Regions from separate parts of the Gelidimonas diazotrophica genome, predicted to be linked through region 2. Evidence: predicted binding sites of a transcription regulator. Region 2 holds the regulator's gene; each other region holds the start of a gene.
What was found. The regulator sigma-54, encoded in region 2, starts transcription at its own class of promoters, with help from an activator protein. The targets are predictions, from matches to a motif close to TGGCANGNAANCTGCTTT.
Positions count from the first base shown of each region.

Region 1: KGFNPO_RS16775 (P-II family nitrogen regulator) is a predicted target of sigma-54. The motif match lies at 1,603-1,620, and genes of this name have one in related genera.
Region 3: prpB (methylisocitrate lyase) is a predicted target of sigma-54. The motif match lies at 1,943-1,960, and genes of this name have one in related genera.

Region 1 covers NZ_CM146349.1:3,616,006-3,622,364, forward strand. The annotation lists gene KGFNPO_RS16765 (YifB family Mg chelatase-like AAA ATPase) at 1-1,214, opposite strand, end outside; gene KGFNPO_RS16770 (accessory factor UbiK family protein) at 1,219-1,458, opposite strand; gene KGFNPO_RS16775 (P-II family nitrogen regulator) at 1,667-2,005, shown strand; gene KGFNPO_RS16780 (ammonium transporter) at 2,076-3,401, shown strand; gene KGFNPO_RS16785 (chemotaxis protein CheW) at 3,685-6,252, shown strand; gene lpxO (lipid A hydroxylase LpxO) at 6,326-6,359, opposite strand, start outside.
Region 2 covers NZ_CM146349.1:281,144-287,502, reverse strand. The annotation lists gene KGFNPO_RS01400 (KpsF/GutQ family sugar-phosphate isomerase) at 1-912, shown strand, start outside; gene KGFNPO_RS01395 (KdsC family phosphatase) at 912-1,457, shown strand; gene lptC (LPS export ABC transporter periplasmic protein LptC) at 1,454-2,050, shown strand; gene lptA (lipopolysaccharide transport periplasmic protein LptA) at 2,104-2,652, shown strand; gene lptB (LPS export ABC transporter ATP-binding protein) at 2,654-3,412, shown strand; gene KGFNPO_RS01375 (RNA polymerase factor sigma-54) at 3,447-4,922, shown strand; gene hpf (ribosome hibernation-promoting factor, HPF/YfiA family) at 5,029-5,394, shown strand; gene KGFNPO_RS01365 (enoyl-CoA hydratase/isomerase family protein) at 5,542-6,359, shown strand, end outside.
Region 3 covers NZ_CM146349.1:2,023,599-2,029,957, forward strand. The annotation lists gene prpC (bifunctional 2-methylcitrate synthase/citrate synthase) at 1-921, opposite strand, end outside; gene prpB (methylisocitrate lyase) at 1,005-1,892, opposite strand; gene prpR (propionate catabolism operon regulatory protein PrpR) at 2,139-3,797, shown strand; gene KGFNPO_RS09385 (potassium transporter Kup) at 3,954-5,831, opposite strand; gene KGFNPO_RS09390 (NAD(P)/FAD-dependent oxidoreductase) at 6,150-6,359, shown strand, end outside.

The sequences.
Region 1 (6,359 bases), 490 kb from region 2:
TGCCTGAGCAAATCTTCGTGCGGCAACGCGCCGACCTGGATTTGCATGTCGATGCGGTCCAGCAGCGGGCCGGAGATTTTGTCCTGATAGCGCGCCACGATATCGGGCGTGCAGCGGCATTTGCCGGACGCATGGCCGAGGTAGCCGCACGGGCACGGGTTCATCGCCGCGATCAGCTGGAAGCGGGCCGGGAAATCGGCTTGCCGCGCTGCTCTGGAAATGGTGATGTGGCCGGACTCCAGCGGCTCGCGCAAGACTTCCAGCACGCTGCGGCCGAATTCCGGTAATTCATCCAAAAACAACACGCCGCAATGCGCCAGCGAAATTTCGCCGGGACGCGGCACGCTGCCGCCACCAACCAATGCGACGCCGGAAGCGGTGTGATGCGGGGCACGATATGGCCGCACTTTCCAGCGGTCAATCGAGAAGCCGCTGGTAAGCGATTGCACCGCGGCTGATTCCAGCGCTTCGTCCTCTGTCATCGACGGCAAGATGCCGGGAAAGCGCGCTGCCAACATCGACTTGCCGGTGCCTGGAGAACCAACCATCAAGACGCTATGACCGCCGGCGGCGGCCACTTCCAGCGCCCGCTTGGCCTGTACCTGCCCTTTGACCTCGGAAAAGTCCGGATATTCGGGCCGTATCTCCAGCGCGCTCACCACATGCGGCTTTAGCCTTGCATCTGTATCGATAGCACAGAAATGGGCGCACACCTGCAATAGTGAATCGGCCGGCAATATCGTCACATCCCGCACTAACGCCGCTTCATCGGCGCTGGCGCGGGGCAGGATGAAGGCGCGCTGGCGACCGCCTGCGCTAGTTTTATGCATCGCAAAAGTCATCGCCAGCGCACCGCGAATCGGGCGCAACGCGCCGGACAGCGACAGTTCGCCGGCGAACTCGTATTGATCCAGCGTATCGCCCGGAATCTGGCCGGAGGCGGCCAGGATGCCGAGCGCAATCGGCAGGTCGAAGCGGCCGGATTCCTTCGGCAGATCGGCTGGCGCGAGGTTGACGGTGATGCGTTTGGCGGGGAATTCAAAGCGCGCATTCTGCAATGCGGCGCGAACCCGGTCCTTCGATTCCTTGACCTCGGTTTCCGGCAAACCGACTATCGTAAAACTTGGCAGGCCATTGGCCAGATGCACCTCGACGGTGACTTCCGGGGCGTGCATGCCGGTCAGTGCGCGGCTTTTCAGGACTGCCAGGCTCATCCGCTTATTTGGTCAGTTGCGCTTCGAGTTCGGCCACGCGGGTTTCCAGCGCTTCCAGTTTGGCGCGGGTTTTAGCCAGCACCTGGGTCTGAATATCGAATTCTTCGCGGGTGACCAAGTCCATCTTGGCAAAGCCCTGGTTGAGCATGGCCTTGACATTCTTTTCCATTCCCTTGGCCGGCGAATTTTCCAGCACCTGGTTGATCTTGTTCTGGAAATCGTTCAAAAAATTGCCTTTGTTCATGATATTTCCTATCGTAGTCAGGCGCACAACTTTGGTGCAATGATGGGTCGATACTGGCACCAGCGCCCAGCTATGGTGCGCAATACTGTCCGGGCCAGGCAGGCATCACGTTTGGAAGCCAGCCAAAATCATACATCAGGGAGCTGGCACGAGTTCTGCTAATGATGGTTTGAAACAGTTTATTTCACCCTGCCCAATCGAGGTTCCCATGAAAATCATTACTGCAATCATCAAACCCTTCAAACTCGACGAGGTGCGCGAAGCTTTGTCGGATATCGGCGTGCATGGCATCACGGTCACTGAAGTCAAGGGTTTCGGACGCCAAAAAGGTCACACAGAGTTGTATCGCGGTGCCGAGTACGTGGTCGACTTCCTGCCAAAAACCAAAATCGAAGCGGCCGTCGATGACGCCATCGTGGAACAGGTTATCGAAGCCATCGAAAAAGTGGCGCGCACCGGCAAAATCGGCGACGGCAAGATTTTTGTCCAGGATTTGTTGCAAGTCATCCGCATCCGCACCGGCGAAACCGGCCAGGACGCGCTTTGAAGTACGCAAGCGCCCGTCAAATCAAGCACTTCAAGTAAATAAATTAATAAATTTAGCCAAGGGAATCCAGATGAAAAAAATACACGCAGGATTTGGGGCGCTGATCGCCCTGCTGGCAGCGTCGGGGGCGCAGGCCGCAACCGAAGTGGCCGCAGTGGTGGCAGCCACCGTCGACAAGGGCGATACCGGCTGGATGATGACGGCCACCGTGCTGGTGATTGCGATGACGATTCCCGGCCTGGCGCTGTTTTACGGCGGCCTGGTGCGGGCCAAGAACATGCTGTCGGTGCTGATGCAGGTGTTCGTGGTGTTTTCCCTGATCGTTATCTTGTGGGCCGCATACGGCTACACCCTGGCGTTTTCCGGCACCAATGCTTTTATCGGCAGCTTAGATAAACTGTTTCTGCTGGGCGTGGGCAAGGATTCGCTGGCGGACACATTTACTGCCGGGGTAAAAATTCCTGAATTCGTGTTCATTGCATTCCAGGCCACCTTTGCCGCCGTTACCTGCGGGCTGATCGTCGGCTCTTTCGCCGAACGCATCCGCTTTAGCGCGGTGCTTCTGTTCGCCGCGATCTGGTTCACTTTCAGCTATTTGCCGATCGCCCACATGGTCTGGTTTACCGAAGGTTTGCTGTTCAAAATGGGGGCAATCGACTTCGCCGGCGGTACCGTGGTGCATATCAACGCGGCGGTTGCAGGCTTGATCGGCGCTTACATGGTCGGCAAGCGGATCGGCTTCGGCAAAGAATCCATGACGCCGCACTCGCTGACACTGACTATGGTCGGGGCGTCGCTATTGTGGGTCGGCTGGTTCGGTTTCAACGCCGGCTCCAACCTGGAAGCCACTTCGGGTGCGTCGCTGGCGCTGATCAACACCTTGCTGGCACCGGCTGCGGCGACTCTGTCATGGATTGCCGGCGAAGCTTTGTCGAAAGGCAAATCGTCGATGTTGGGCGCGGCCTCCGGCTGCGTTGCTGGCCTGGTGGCAATCACGCCAGCCTGCGGCACGGTGGGTCCGATGGGCGCGATTGTGATCGGCTTGCTGGCGGGTGTGCTCTGTCTGTGGGGCGTGAATGGCCTGAAACGCATGCTCGGCGCTGACGATACGCTTGACGTGTTTGGCGTCCACGGCGTCGGCGGCATCCTGGGCGCGCTGTTGACCGGCGTGTTTACTGCGCCGTCGCTGGGCGGCACTGGCGCAGTCGATTTCTCGATTGCCAGCCAGGTCGCGATCCAGGCCAAGGCAGTACTGCTGACCATCGTCTGGTCCGGCGTGGTATCGGTAGTTGCCTACAAACTGGTGGATATGGTGCTTGGCTTGCGGGTGGCGGAAGACGCCGAACGCGAAGGCCTGGACGTTACCAGCCACGGCGAATCGGCGTATCACTATTGATTTGACTGGATTACATCCAGCGGCCCGGCGCAATCCGGGCAGCGCCGCTGGATGAAATCAAAAAAACGGGAGTATGCCAATAAATATGGCATTTACCGCATTAATCAATTGCGATATCAATAAATACGCCGCCTGGTATATATACCATTGCTGGCGCAAAATATATTCGCAGGCGGATGCGCCGCGCGCACCCGCCGATTGATTCATTTTTCGCCAGTCATCCATGTCCAACCTATTGCGTTGATTGCTTGGTACCTGCCCTCTCTTTCACAGGACGCGCAAAATGCATCACACCGCCCAGCTTCAGATCGACACCTTTCTGCCCTACATGCGCGACGTGATCCGTTGCGAGCAATCGCTGCACGAGCTCAACCTGATGTGGCGCATCATCGAAGCTTCGGCCAAGATGAATTGTCCGCTGGAAGCCAAAGCTATTCTGCCGACCATGGCCGCCACGCGTGCCGGTTTCAACCGCCTGGAGCAGGAACTGGTAACCAGCCTGGTGCGTGAAAAAGTGGCGACAGTGCAGAGCGAAATCGGCACCAAGGCCCAGTACGTGATCGACATCGTGGTGCGCAATTTGTACGAGCGTACCGCCGACGTCGGCTTTCTTGCCACCGACAACGCGTTGTGCGCGTTCGCCGCCGGGCTGCATGAAAACCAGGATATGATCCGGGCCCGCTTGCGCGCCTACCGCAACAAGTACACGGTCTACGACGAGATCATTTTGCTCGATGTCGCCGGCAATGTATTGGTGCAGATTGACGACGCCACGCCGCTGGAAGGCAGCGCCGACGCGCTGCTTGCGCTGACGCTGGCATCGGATAATTATGTCGAAACTTTTCGTGCCAGCGACTTGCGTCCAGGCAAGCAGAAGGCATTGATTTACTCGCGCCGCATGCTGCATCCGGACACCGGTGTCGCGGTCGGCGTGCTGTGCCTGTGCTTTAACTTCGAGCAGGAAATGGCAGGCATTTTTCATTCGCATCGCGATCCTGCGGGGCGCTCGAACATGCTGTTGCTGGATGGCGATAATTGCGTCATCGAAAGCGCAGATCCACTCTGGATTCCGCTCGGCGCCAAGGTGCCAACCAATCAAAATGCAGCGCCCGAACTGATGATGTTGGGCGGCCGCGAATACCTGGTCCAGACCTTTGCCGCCGTCGGCTATCAAGGTTATATGGGGCCAAACGGCTGGAAGGGGCAAGTCATGATTCCGGTCGAAGTCGCATTTAGCGGCGGCGGCAGCAATGCACTGGAGGCGCTCGACCCGGCGGTTTCCGACGGGCTGTTGTCGCACGCGCAATCGTTTTGCCCGCCGCTGTATGAAATCATGACTGCCGCGGAAACGATCCGGCGGGTAGTCTGGAACGGTCAGGTAATGACGGCGGGTCAGCACCACGAGCTGCTGAAACTGAAAACCATCCTGGACCAGATCAGCGAAACCGGAGCCCGTAGCAACGCGTTATTTACCCAATCCATCAACGCCCTGTACCAGACCGTGCTGGCGTCCAGCCTGCGCGATTCCGAGTTCGTCTCGCATCTGCTGGTCGATCTGCTGGATCGCAATTTATACGAGCGCTCGGATGATTGTCGCTGGTGGGCGCTGGCGCCGGAACTGCGGGCTGCGCTCGCAGCCCCGGAGTGCGATTGGGAAACCACCTCTCGCATCAACGGCATTCTGGAATACATCAATCGTCTGTACACGGTGTACACCCGCATCTTTGTCTACGATCACAACGGCTGCATCGTCGCCTGCACCCATCCTGAGCAGGACGGCAGTTCGGTGATCGGCACCAGCATTGACGCCGCAACGCTGGAACAGGTACGGGCGCTACGCACCGAACAGGATTATCACGTCTCGCCCTTTGCGCCGACGCCGCTGTATGGCGCTGCGCCGACCTATATTTACCATGCGGCGATTCGCGCTCCCAACGCTCCCAATGATGAGCGGCTGGTAGTCGGCGGTATCGGCATTGTGTTTGACGCCGCGCCTGAATTTTCAGCCATGCTGCACGGCGGACTGGCGGGCAAGAAAGACAGCACCGCTTTTTTCATCAATCGTCAGGGCATCGTAATTTCCAGCACCGACCCGAGCCGCCCGGTTGGCACGCACCTGGAAATCGACGCCGCCTTGCTGGCACTGCCGAACGGCTGCAGCGCCTCGCGCATCGTGATCCACAATGGGCATTACGCGATTCTGGGCTGCACGGCATCCTGCGGTTACCGAGAGTTCAAGGTCTCCGATGGCTACCACGAAGATGTGCTGGCGGTGGTGTTCGATAGGTTCGGCGCAGTGCGCGAACGCAGCGCACGCGGGATGGTCGCCAAGGCCGACACCGCCCTGATGGCTGATTTTACGCAAACCAACGGCCGCGAGTTTGCCACTTTCTTTATCGATGGGGTCTTGTTCGCGCTGCCGGCAGAGTTTGCGATGGAGGCATTGCCGGCGTCGCAAGTGTCGCCGGTATCGATGGATGGCCGCGCCGAGCGTATCGGCTTGCTCGCGCCGCAGCGTGACAACGAAAGCGAAAAATTCGTATGGGTGTTCGATCTCGGTCATCTGATCCGCGGCACGCCTTCCGTGATCGACAGCGGCAGCCAGGTCATCATCGTGCGCTACCGCGATCAGACGCTCGGCTTGCTGGTCGGCGAATTGCATGGCGTGCCGCAGTTCAACCCAGAGCAGATCATTCCGACTCCCTTTGCCGGCCACGCCGACGGCATGCTGGTGGCGCAGGTTATCAGGGCCAATGAAGGCCGATTGCTGATTCAGGCGGTGGATGTCGCTTATCTATTTAACAAATTGATGGATCGGGAACAGCCGCCAGAGATAAAAATTGCGGCCTGATCCGGTTGAAATAAAAACCATGATGGCGGTCGCATCGGTGCGCAGCAGCGCCGGGCGCGTTTCAAGTGATTACTCAGAGCAGCACAATCAGCGCCACCACGCCCACA
Region 2 (6,359 bases):
CTAAAGGGGCGGCTGTGCGCCGATGACAACCGCATTGGCCGGGCAGTTGCCATCTTGTTCGCTTGCCGCGGTCGTGTAGTGGTGTCCGGGATGGGCAAATCCGGCCACATCGGCCGCAAAATCGCCTCGACCCTGGCCTCAACCGGCACCCCGGCTTTGTTCCTGCATCCGGGGGAAGCGGCGCACGGCGATCTCGGCATGGTGACCGCGCAGGATGTTTTTATTTCGATTTCCAACTCAGGCGAAGCGGCGGAACTGGTGGCTATCGTGCCGATCATCAAGCGCATGGGCGCCAAACACATCGCCATGACAGGCAATGATGCTTCCAGCCTGGCGCTGCTGTCCGATGTGCACCTCAACGTCCGGGTCGACCGCGAAGCCTGTCCGCTGAATCTGGCGCCGACTGCCAGCACCACCGCCGCTCTGGCGCTGGGCGATGCGGTGGCGGTGGCGCTGCTGGATGCGCGCGGCTTCCAGGCCGAAGATTTTGCCCGCTCGCACCCCGGCGGCGCACTCGGCCGCCGCCTGCTGACCCGTGTGCGCGACGTGATGCGCAGCGGCGACGCGGTTCCGGCCATAGCGGTCGACGCCACGCTGAGCGCCGCCCTGCTGGAAGTTTCCCGCAAAAGCATCGGCATGACCGCCGTGGTGGACGATGGGTTTCACGCCGTCGGCGTGTTTACCGACGGCGATTTGCGGCGCCTGATTGAGCATGTCCAGGATTTCAGCAAACTGCTGATCGCCGACGTGATGCACGCCAACCCGCGCACCATCGGCCCCGACCAGTTGGCGGTGGAAGCGGTTGAAATCATGGAACAATTCCGCATCAACCAGTTGCTGGTGGCCGACACTGATGGGGTTCTGATCGGGGCGCTGCATATCCACGACCTGACCCGCGCCAAGGTCATCTGATGACGCAGGACAATGACCGTATCGAACGTGCCCGGCAGCGCGCAACCCAGGTCAAGTTGATGATTTTCGACGTCGACGGCGTCCTGACCGACGGCAGCCTGCACTTCGGCCCGGAAGGCGAAGTCATCAAGAGCTTCAACGTGCTCGACGGCCACGGCATCAAGCTGTTGCAGCAATCGGGTGTAGCCACCGCCATCATCAGCGCGCGCCAGTCGGCCATCGTGGCCCGGCGCGCAACCGATCTGGGCATTGTGCATGTGCAGCAGGGGATGCACGACAAGCGGCACGCCTTCGAGCAATTGCTGGCGCAGACCGGAATCCCGATGCAATCCTGCGGCTTTATCGGCGACGATGTGATCGATCTGCCGATCCTGACGCGGGTAGGTTTTGCCGCCAGTGTGCCGAACGCACACCCCGAAGTGCAGTGTCGGGTCCATTACGTGACGCAAGCCGGCGGCGGGCGTGGCGCGGCGCGCGAGATTTGCGACTTCATCCTGCGCGCGCAAGGCAATTACGAGGCGGCGCTGGCGCCGTACCTGACATGAAAACCGCCGGCGCGACCTATCGCCTGCGCCTGATCGTGATCATTGCGTTGGGTGTAGTCATGACGCTGGGCAGTTTCTGGGTGCTGGAAGTGATGCGCAAAAGCGGTATCGATAACGCACCGGATATTGCCCGCAGCGAACCCGATTTCTATGTCGATAATTTTAAATTCATTCAACTCGCCAAAAACGGACAGCTGCACTACAAGATGTCCGGCGACAGGCTCACCCACGAGCCACTGCATGACTCTTACCAAATCGTGCAACCGGTCATCATCAACCCGGGCCAGGCACGCGCACCGATGACGATGCGCGCCGAAAGCGCAATCATCGAAGACGATAACAGCAAGGTGCATCTGCACAAGAAAGTGCAAATCGATCGCCCCGCTTCCGGCCAGAGCCAAGCCCTGCACCTAGAAACCGAATACCTGCTGCTGCTGCCCGACGAAGATGTGATGCAGTCGGACCAGCCGGTGAAAGTACTGCTGGGCCAGTCCACGCTCTCGGGCAATGGCCTATTTGCCAACAACGCCACCCGGGAATTGCGTGTATCGGGCAATGTGCGCGGCAGCTTTCCGGCATCGTCGGCGCATTGATGCTTACTGCACCGAGCCTGCGGCAACCAACCCTCTTTGATAGGAATAGCGTTATGAAACGGTTTTTTCTGATGTCCCTGACGCTGGCCGGGATGATTTTTTCGGCGGGCGCGCTGGCCGAAAAAGCCGATGCAGACAAGCCGACCAACATCGAAGCCAACCAAATGGCTTACGATGATCTCAAACAGATCAACACCTTCATCGGCAACGTGGTCTTAACGCGCGGCACGCTGCTGATGAAAGCGGGCAAGGTGGTCGTCACGACAGACCCGGCCGGCTATCAGTTCGCCACTTTGTACGGCGCACCGGGTGCAGTGGCAACCTTTCGCCAGAAGCGCGATGGCGGTCCCAACCTGTGGGTGGAAGGACAGGCAGAGCGGATCGAATACGATACCAAGGCAGAAATAGCCAAATTGTTTTCGCACGCGAAGCTGAAGCGGCTCGATGGCAGCAAGACCATCGACGAAGTCGAAGGCGAATTCATTTCCTACAACAGCGGCAGCGAATTCTTCAACGTTACCAACAGCGCCAGCGGTGCCGGCACGCCGGGCAACGGGCGCATCAAGGTGACCATCCAGCCGCGTACTGTAAAGGGCCAATAAGATGAGCCGATCCAGTATCCCAGGCAGTACCCTGAGCGTGCGCGGGCTGCAAAAAAGTTACAGCAAACGGCTGGTCGTGCGCGACATCTCGCTGGAAGTAAAAAGCGGCGAAGTGGTTGGCTTGCTAGGCCCCAACGGGGCCGGCAAGACCACATCGTTTTACATGATCGTAGGTTTGGTGCCATCGGACGCCGGCACCATTGATCTCGACGGCGTCGACATCTCGCGCCTGCCGATCCATCGCCGCGCGTTACTCGGTCTGTCTTACCTGCCGCAGGAAGCCTCGGTTTTTCGTAAACTGACGGTCGAGGACAATATCCGTGCAGTACTGGAGTTGCAAAAAGAAAATGGCAAAGCGCTCTCGAAAGCTGCCATTGAAGAACGCCTGAACAAGCTGCTGGCCGACTTGCAAATTGAAAAATTGCGCGAAAATCAGGCGCTGTCGCTTTCCGGCGGCGAACGCCGGCGGGTCGAGATCGCCCGGGCGCTGGGCACCAACCCGCGCTTCATCCTGCTCGATGAACCGTTTGCCGGGATCGATCCGATTGCCGTCATCGAGATTCAGCGCATCGTGCGTTTCCTCAAGGAGCGCGGCATCGGCGTGCTGATCACCGACCACAATGTGCGCGAAACCCTCGGCATCTGCGACCGCGCCTACATCATCAACCAGGGTGCGGTGCTGGCCAGCGGCCAGCCCGACGACATCATTGAAGATGCCTCGGTACGGCGGGTGTACCTGGGCGAACATTTCCGCATGTGAAGATAAACCACCTGATGCGACAAGTCCTTTCGGTATGAAGCAATCACTCCAGCTGCGCACTTCGCAGCATCTTGCGCTGACGCCGCAGTTGCAGCAATCGATTCGCCTGCTGCAATTGTCGACGCTGGAGCTGCACCAGGAACTGGAACAGATTCTGTGCGACAACCCGCTGCTGGAACGGCTGGACGATCCGCTCGACCATTCGGTGCGTTTGCTGGCCGATGGCGCAATCAGCACCAGCCCTGCCACCACCACAGCCTCAGCTGAAACCGATCCAGCCAGTATGCAAGACGGCAGCGCCGCCGAAGCAGATGCCGGATTCGATACGCCCGATGCACAGACGGCCGCATCGGACTGGAGTTTTGACGATGTGGCGCGCACCAGCAAAGCACCGGAAGACGACGACGGCCGGGCCCAGCTCGGCGCCCACGAATGCACTCTGCGCGAGCACCTGCTGGAGCAAGCCCATTTAAGCTTGCAGCAACAGCGCGACCGCGCGTTGCTGGAATTGCTGATCGATGCGCTCGATGACAATGGCTACCTGGAAGAATCTCTTGACGCCATCCACGCTCGCTTGCCGTCCGAACTCGATATCGAGCCGGAAGATCTGACGTTCGCGCTGGCCTTGCTGCAAAGTTTCGACCCGGCCGGGGTTGGCGCACGCAACCCGTCGGAATGTCTGGCGCTGCAGATCCGCCGCCTGCCTAAAGCACCGTTCGTTACGCGTCGCCTGGCGCTGGCCATCGTCGAACAACACCTGGCTTTGTTTGCGCAGCGCGACTTTAGCAAACTCAGAAAACTGCTCGATTGCGACGATGAGGATTTGCGCGAAGCACAGGCGCTGATCAGGCAATGCAACCCGCATCCGGGCGCCATATTCGGCAGCGGCAGTGCCGATTATGTAGTGCCCGACGTCATAGTCAGGCCCGGCAAAAATGGCTGGCAAGTCAGTTTGAACCATGAAGTCATGCCGCGCCTGCGGGTCAATGCACTGTATGCCAACATCCTTAAGCAAGACAAGGGAAGCGGCTCGATGACGTCGCAGCTGCAGGAAGCGAAGTGGCTGATCAAGAATATGCGGCAGCGTTTTGATACGATTTTGCGCGTTGCACAAGCGATAGTCGAGCGGCAACGGAATTTTTTCAGCCACGGCGCAGTCGCCATGCGGCCTCTTGTCTTGCGTGAAATTGCTGATACACTAAACCTGCACGAGAGCACAATCTCCCGCGTCACTACCCAAAAATACATGCTCACGCCGCATGGTATGTTTGAGTTGAAATACTTCTTTGGCAGCCATGTCGCCACCGAAACCGGAGGAGAAGCTTCCTCCACTGCAATCCGCGCACTCATCAAACAATTGATAGGAGCTGAAAACCAGAAAACACCACTTTCCGACAGTAAAATCGCCGACATGCTGGGCGAGCAAGGTATGGTCATCGCCCGTCGTACCGTCGCAAAATACCGCGAAGCGCTCAAAATCCCGCCTGTCAATTTGCGAAAGTCTTTGTAGTCCAGTCGTCTGAAGTCCTTGCAATGCAGTTACTGTTGCTGCATTTTGACTCTGGCCGCCCCATCAGGCCCGAAGCAGGCAGCGATAATTTCCATAGGAGTGTTTTATGAATCTCACCATCAGTGGACATCACCTCGAAGTAACCCCCGCCATTCGCGAATATGTACAATCCAAAGTCGAGCGCATTACGCGCCACTTCGATCATGTCATTGATATCGCGCTCATCCTGAGCGTTGACAATCTCCCTGAAAAAGAAAAACGGCAACGCGCTGAAATCAACCTGAATCTCAGCGGGAAAGCGCTGCACGCTGAAAGCACGGATCAAAACCTGTACGCAGCCATCGATACGATGATCGACAAGCTCGACCGCCAAATCATCAAGCACAAGGGCAAGGTACAAGACCACCCACACGATGCCATCAAGCACCGGGACGGAGAACCCGAGTTGCCGGAAGCGTCCGCGATTTCCTGAGAGGAGATACGCAGAGTCGAACAATTCGACTCGCAACAATCAAGGGCGCAAGATGCGCCCTTTTTGGTACCTGATACATCGGTTCAATCTGCTACTGTTACCCGATTGCAACTCCATTCACCATTCCAGCCAAGGCGCACTTTCACCATGACAGAACACGTTCACATTTCGACCGAAAACCAGATCGGCTGCATCACGCTGAATCGTCCCAAGGCGCTCAATTCCTTGTCGCTGGAGATGATCCGGACTCTCACTGAAACGCTGCTGGCGTGGCGCGCCGACACCGGCATCCGCGCGGTGCTGATCCGCAGCAGCAGCGAAAAAGCTTTCTGCGCGGGCGGCGATATTCGTTTCTTTTACGATGTCGGCATTGCAACGCCGCGTGGCGGCAGCGCTTTGCTGGAAGATTTTTTCACCGAAGAATATGCGCTCAACCACCTGATCCATCATTATCCGAAACCGTATATCGCGCTGATGGATGGCGTGGTGATGGGCGGCGGCATGGGCGTGGCGCAAGCCGGCCCTGCCAGCCGGCTGCGCATCGTGACCGAACGCACCAAAATGGCGATGCCGGAAGTCAATATCGGCCTGTTCCCGGATGTCGGCAGCGGCTATTTTCTGTCGCGATGTGCAGGGCAACTCGGTACCTATCTGGGCGTTACCGGCGACATCATCACCGCCGCGGACGCCTTGTATGCGGGCCTGGCCGATTTTTTCCTGCCGTCGTCGCAATTGCCGGTCTTAACAGAAATGCTCGAATCCGGCGACGATATCGAGGTGCGGACGGCCATTTGCGACTTCGCAGCCGACTTCGACAATGGCATTGCGCCCGAGGCCAGCATGCTGGCGGTTCATCGGGACGCGATCAATCGCCATTTTGCACAGGATACAGTGCCAGACATCATCAAATCGCTGTCGCAGGACCAAGCACCGTTCGCCCAAAAGACTCTGGCCCTCATGCAAAA
Region 3 (6,359 bases), 1.7 Mb from region 2:
GGTTTCCAGACGCTCGGCAATGTCGAACATCGCAGTCGAACCGGCTTCCTTGGACAAATTGTGCGCAACTTCCTTGATGACCTTGTTGCGCGGGTCGGACACGGTATACACCGGATGACCGAAACCAATCACGACTTCCTTGTTTTCGACGCGTTTTTTGATGTCCGCTTCGGCTTCGTCCGGATTGTCGTAACGCTTCTGGATTTCTAATGCAACTTCATTCGCGCCGCCGTGTTTTGGGCCGCGCAAGGCGCCGATTCCACCCGTGATGGCGGAGTAAATATCGGAACCGGTGCCGGCGATGACGCGACTGGTGAAAGTAGACGCATTGAATTCATGCTCGGCGTACAGGATCAGCGAAGTGTGCATCGCCTTTTCCCATGCAGCGGACGGTTTCACGCCATGCAGCAAGTGCAGGAAATGGCCACCGATCGACTCGTCGTCGGTTTCAACGTCAATACGTTTGCCATTGGTGCTGAAGTGATACCAGTACAGCAACATGGAACCGAATGACGCCATCAGACGGTCGGCGATGTCGCGCGCGCCTGGGACGTTGTGATCATCTTTTTCTGGCAGAGTGCAGCCGAGTACAGAGATACCGGTGCGCATCACGTCCATCGGGTGCGATGCGGCAGGCAGCGCTTCCAGCGCAGCCTTGACGCTGGCAGGCAAGCCGCGCAAGGATTTCAGCTTGGCTTTGTAGCCCTTGAGTTCGGCTGCGGTAGGCAGTTTGCCGTGTACCAGCAGATAGGCGATTTCTTCGAATTCGCAAGTATCGGCGATATCCAGAATGTCATAGCCACGGTAATGCAGATCGTTGCCGTTCTTGCCGACGGAACACAGTGCGGTGTTGCCTGCAGTGACGCCAGACAAAGCGACGGATTTTTTAGGCTTGAAAGTTGCTAATTGCGGTACGCTCATTTTTTGTTTCCTAACGAGAAAGAATCCTGTTTCAGGTGTGCAGGCTTGCGGCTGCACACCTGAGAATACACTACGGAAATATCTTATTTCTTCTGTGCCGCAAACAACGCGTCCAGATGCTGTTCGAAATCGTGGTAATTGATGCGGTCGTACAGTTCCATACGGGTTTGCATGGTGTCGATCACATTCTTTTGCGAGCCGTCACGGCGGATTGCGGTATATACGTTTTCGGCAGCCTTGTTCATCGCGCGAAAAGCCGACAGCGGGTATAGCACCAGGCTGACATCGGCTGACTTCAACTCTTCCACCGTAAACAACGGCGTAGCGCCGAATTCGGTGATGTTGGCCAGCACCGGCACTTTGACCGCAGCGGCAAACTTCTGGTACATCGCCAGCTCGGTAATCGCTTCCGGAAAGAGCATGTCGGCACCAGCTTCGACGTAAGCGATGGCACGTTCCAGCGCGGACTCCAGCCCTTCGACTGCCAGCGAATCGGTGCGCGCCATGATCACGAAATTCTCGTCGGTACGGGCATCGACTGCAGCCTTGATGCGGTCAACCATTTCCTGCTTGCTGACGATTTCCTTGTTCGGACGGTGGCCGCAGCGCTTGGCGCCGACCTGGTCTTCGATATGCAGCGCGGCAGCACCGAACTTGATCATCGATTTGACGGTGCGCGCAACATTGAACGCGCTGGAACCAAAACCGGTATCCACATCGACTAACAGCGGCAGGTCGCAGACATCGGTAATGCGCCGCACGTCGGTCAACACATCGTCCAGATTGGAAATCCCAAGGTCGGGCAGACCGAGCGAGCCGGCAGCGACACCGCCACCAGAAAGGTAAATCGCCTTGAAACCGGCACGTTTGGCCAGCAGCGCATGGTTGGCGTTAATCGCGCCAATGACTTGCAACGGGGACTCTTCTTGCATCGCCTTGCGGAAGGCGGCTCCTGCGGAATACAAACTCATGTCTTCACCTTATCTGTTGAGAGGTTTCACTGACGCTAACTGCGCACTGTATTGCAATCGCCGTGCCACATTGACGGAAATGCCGGCATGCGCGCATCAGAAATTTAAAAATACCTTGCGATTCATTAGCTTGAGAAGCTTACAGCGTAACGTGCAGCGGCATGCGATTTCTTGATGTGGGCAAGTTTTGTTTCAATACGCGTTACAATCGTCGCCTCATTTGAAACATTGAAACAGGATTGAAACATGCGCCCCAATCCAAACGCCCACTTTCAGAACGACAGCAGCAAGGAAAAACCGGTCATCTGGACCGTTTCCGTATCGCGTTTGGCGGACCTGTTTCGCGACATCACGCTGGAATACGACGATCGCGCCACCATCGAGCCGATTGATCTCGGTTTTGAAGATGCGGCACGCCATATCCGCGAGCGCATGGCAACCGAACGCTGCGACGCGGTGATAGCCGCCGGCTCCAACGGCACTTATCTGAAAAGCCGCTTGTCGGTGCCGGTGGTAATCGCCAAGGCCAGCGGCTTCGACGTGATGCAGGCGCTATCGCGCGCGCGCAAAATCACGCCCGACATCGGCATCATCACCTATCAAAGCACGATGCCGGCGCTGAAAGAATTTCAAAACGCATTCGGCTTTCGCATTGCGCAGCGCAAATATGCTACCGAGGAAGACGCCCGGGCCCAGATCAACGAACTCAAAGCCAGCGGCATCAAAGCCATCGTCGGCGCCGGTCTGATTACCGATCTGGCTGCGGAAGCAGGACTGGCAGCAGTCTTCGTATATTCGGCCGCATCGATCCGGCAAGCCTTCGACGACGCGCTGGAAATCGCCAAACTGACGCAACTGGAGTCGCAGCGCGGGCGCGGCGCACCGGTGACCGCGGCTGCGGGTATGGCTGACACCTTGCGCGCCAAACACGGCATCACCGATTTGCGCGGCGAATCCAGTGCCATGGAAACATTGCGGCAAACCGTGGTGCTGTATGCAAGGTCCCCCGCCACCGTACTGATTCAGGGCGAAACCGGCACCGGCAAGGAATTGGTGGCGCAAGCGATTCACCGCGAAAATCCGCGCATGGCGGCCGGCAACCGGCCCTTTGTCGTCGTCAATTGCGGCGCGATTGCAGAATCCCTGCTGGAGTCCGAGTTGTTCGGCTATGAAGAAGGCGCATTCACCGGATCGCGCCGCGGTGGCCACGCCGGGCTGTTCGAAGCGGCCCAGCGCGGCACGCTGTTTCTGGATGAAATCGGCGAAATGCCGTTGACGCTGCAAACCCGGTTGCTGCGAGTACTGGAAGAGCGTGAAATCGTGCGCGTCGGCGGCACCCGGCCGATTCCGGTCGATGTGCGCATCATCAGCGCCACCCATTGCGATCTGGAACAACGCATCCGCGCAGGGCGTTTTCGCGCCGACTTGTTTTACCGGCTGGCGGTGCTGCGCCTGACGCTGCCGCCGCTGCGCGAACGGTGCGACGACCTGATTGCGTTGGCGGTGTGGTGCCTGAAAAACGCACTGGCTGCGCTCGGCGCTCGTCCGCATCCGAACTTGCAGGCAGAAATCAATACATGCGACGTGTTGCTGCAAAGTTATGCCTGGCCCGGCAATGTGCGTGAGTTACGCAATCTGATGGAGCGCCTGGCGCTATTTTTGGCAGCCGAACCGTTGCAGGCGATTTCGCCCGGATTTATGGTGAAAGTGGCGCCGGAATTGCTGCAGTCTTCATCTGATGCAGAAATGGCGCGCACGGCTCCTGTCTTAGAACAGCACCCGACGATGCAGATTGAAAACATCCACCAAACTCTGGCTCGCTTCAACGGCAACCGCGCCGCCGTCGCCAAACACTTGGGCATCAGCCGCACTACGCTGTGGCGCCGGATGCAGCCCGGCGAATAAATATACTAGCAGTAGCATATTTCATTACCGTATATTTTATATGCGGTAATGTGCATATTTATTGGCATACTCCCGCTATTCTTAATATATCGGGTAGGATGGGTGCAACCCATCGCATATCTAACTTACAAGATGGGTTGCACCCATCCTACGCACTTAAATCTCGACCTGCGTACCCAACTCGATGACACGGTTAGCCGGAATGCAATAGTAGTCGGCTGCATCGCGGGCATTGCGCGACATGCCGGCAAAAAGTTGTTCGCGCCACAGCGCCATGCCGGAACCCGGGGTGGCAATAACGTTCTGGCGGGCGATGAAGAACGAGGTTTCCATCATGTTGAAATCGAGCGCATATTGCTTCGACAATTCCAGCGCCTTGGGAATATCCGCCGTGTTCTTGAAGCCGTAATGCATGTCAAGCTGGTAGCAATTGTGTCCCAGGTCATGAATTTGGATGCGATCCGAGAACGGCACCCACGGCACATCGTGCTGATACACGGTCAGGAACACTACCCGCTCGTGCAGCACCTTGTTGTGCGACAGGTTATGCAGCATCGCATGCGGCACTCCGTCGCCAGGGCCGCGCATGAAAATCGCCACCCCCGGCACCCGTAGCGGCGGGTCGGTAAACAGCGAAGCCAGAAAATCCTCCAGCGGAATCGCATGTTTTTGCAAATTATCACTCACCAATTCACGCCCGCGTTTCCAGGTCATCATCACCGTAAACATGACCGCGCCCAGCAACAACGGGAACCAGCCGCCATGCAGGATCTTGAGTATATTGGCTGAGAAGAAGGCAACGTCGATCACGAAAAAGAAGCCGGTGGCGCCGACGCACAGCGCCAGATTGTATTTCCAGCCGTAGCGCAGCACAAAGAAAGACAGCACTGTGGTGGCTATCATGGTGCCCGTCACCGCAATGCCATAGGCGGCCGCCAAGTTGGAAGAAGAACCGAAAGCCAGCACCGCCAAAACAACCACGCCCCACTGCAGCCAGTTAACCAGCGGAATGTAGATCTGGCCGATTTCTTTCGAAGAAGTTTGAATGATCTTCATGCGCGGCAGAAAACCCAGCGCAATGGCTTGCTTGGTCATCGAATAGGTGCCGGAAATAGTCGCCTGCGAGGCAATGATGGTAGCCACTGTGGACAACACGATCAGCGGATAAATACTCCAGTCGCCCAGTTGCTGGAAGAACGGGTTCGAGACCGCCTCCGGATTACGCAGCAACAAGCCGCCCTGACCCAGATAATTCAGCGCCAGCGCCGGAAAGGTGATGAAGAACCAGGCCATGCGCACCGGCTTGCGGCCGAAATGCCCCATATCTGCATACAGCGCTTCGGCGCCGGTCAGCGTCAGTACAATCGCGCCCAGCGCGACGAAAGCGATCCAGCGGTTGTCATTCAGAAAATAGAGCGCATGCAGAGGGTTCAAGGCAGCGAGGATTTCCGGCGCGGCGATAATGTTGACGATACCCATGCCGGCCAAGGTGACAAACCAGACCATCATGATTGGCCCGAACCATTTGCCGATGCCGGCGGTGCCATTTTTTTGCAGCATATACAAGCCGGTCAGCAACACCAGCGTCAAAGGCACCACGTACGGCTTGAAAGCCGGCGTTGCCACCTCCAGCCCTTCCATTGCGGACAAGACCGAAATCGCCGGGGTAATGACGCCATCGCCAAAAAACAGTGCGGCGCCAAACATGCCCGTCACCAGCAACGGCAGATACCAGCGCGACAAGGGCCCGACCGAAGACAGGGTCAGCGCCAGCAGCGCCATGATGCCGCCTTCACCATGATTATCGGCGCGCAGCACCAGCGTCACGTACTTGAGCGAGACCACCGCAATCAGGCTCCAGACGATCAGGGAAACCACGCCCAGCAAATTGCCCTGGCTCAATGTAAGCCCGTGCTGCGCCGAAAAAACTTCTTTCATCGCATACAGCGGGCTGGTGCCGATGTCGCCGTAGACAATACCGACGGCAGCCAAAGTCAATACCGCCAACCTGCTTTTTGGATTTTTTGAGGCCAATTACACACCTGTAGTTTGTTATGCTGCGCCGCAGCATATTGGATGCCATTTTAAAAAGCAAGTCACATCGATGCATTCAGGATCGATTGCGCCTGAGACGCCGCACTGCACAGAGTATCTAAATGTGGATTTAGAGATGGTTTTTTGGTTTTGCAGCGCAAGCCTGCACGTCGGCATTAGGTGGCAGGCATCGAAAAAACTGTTTTTTTGTATCCATGGAAATATACCATTTTAGTGATCGCCCGGGCATGTGGCGTTAAAATAGCGCCCTCCCCGCTGCCGGCGTTGTTGCCGCGGGCTTATCACCGGAAGATGGTTATGTTGCGACTCAATGAAGTAAAACTGCCGCTGGATCATGCCGAAGGCGACATTAAGGTTGCCATTCTGGCGCGACTGGAGATTCCGGAGCCGATGCTGGTCAGCTATACGATATTCAAACGCAGCTACGACGCTCGCAAAAAAAGCGCCATTGTACTTATTTATGCGCTCGATGTGGTCACGACTGACGACCAGGCGATCCTGCAGCGC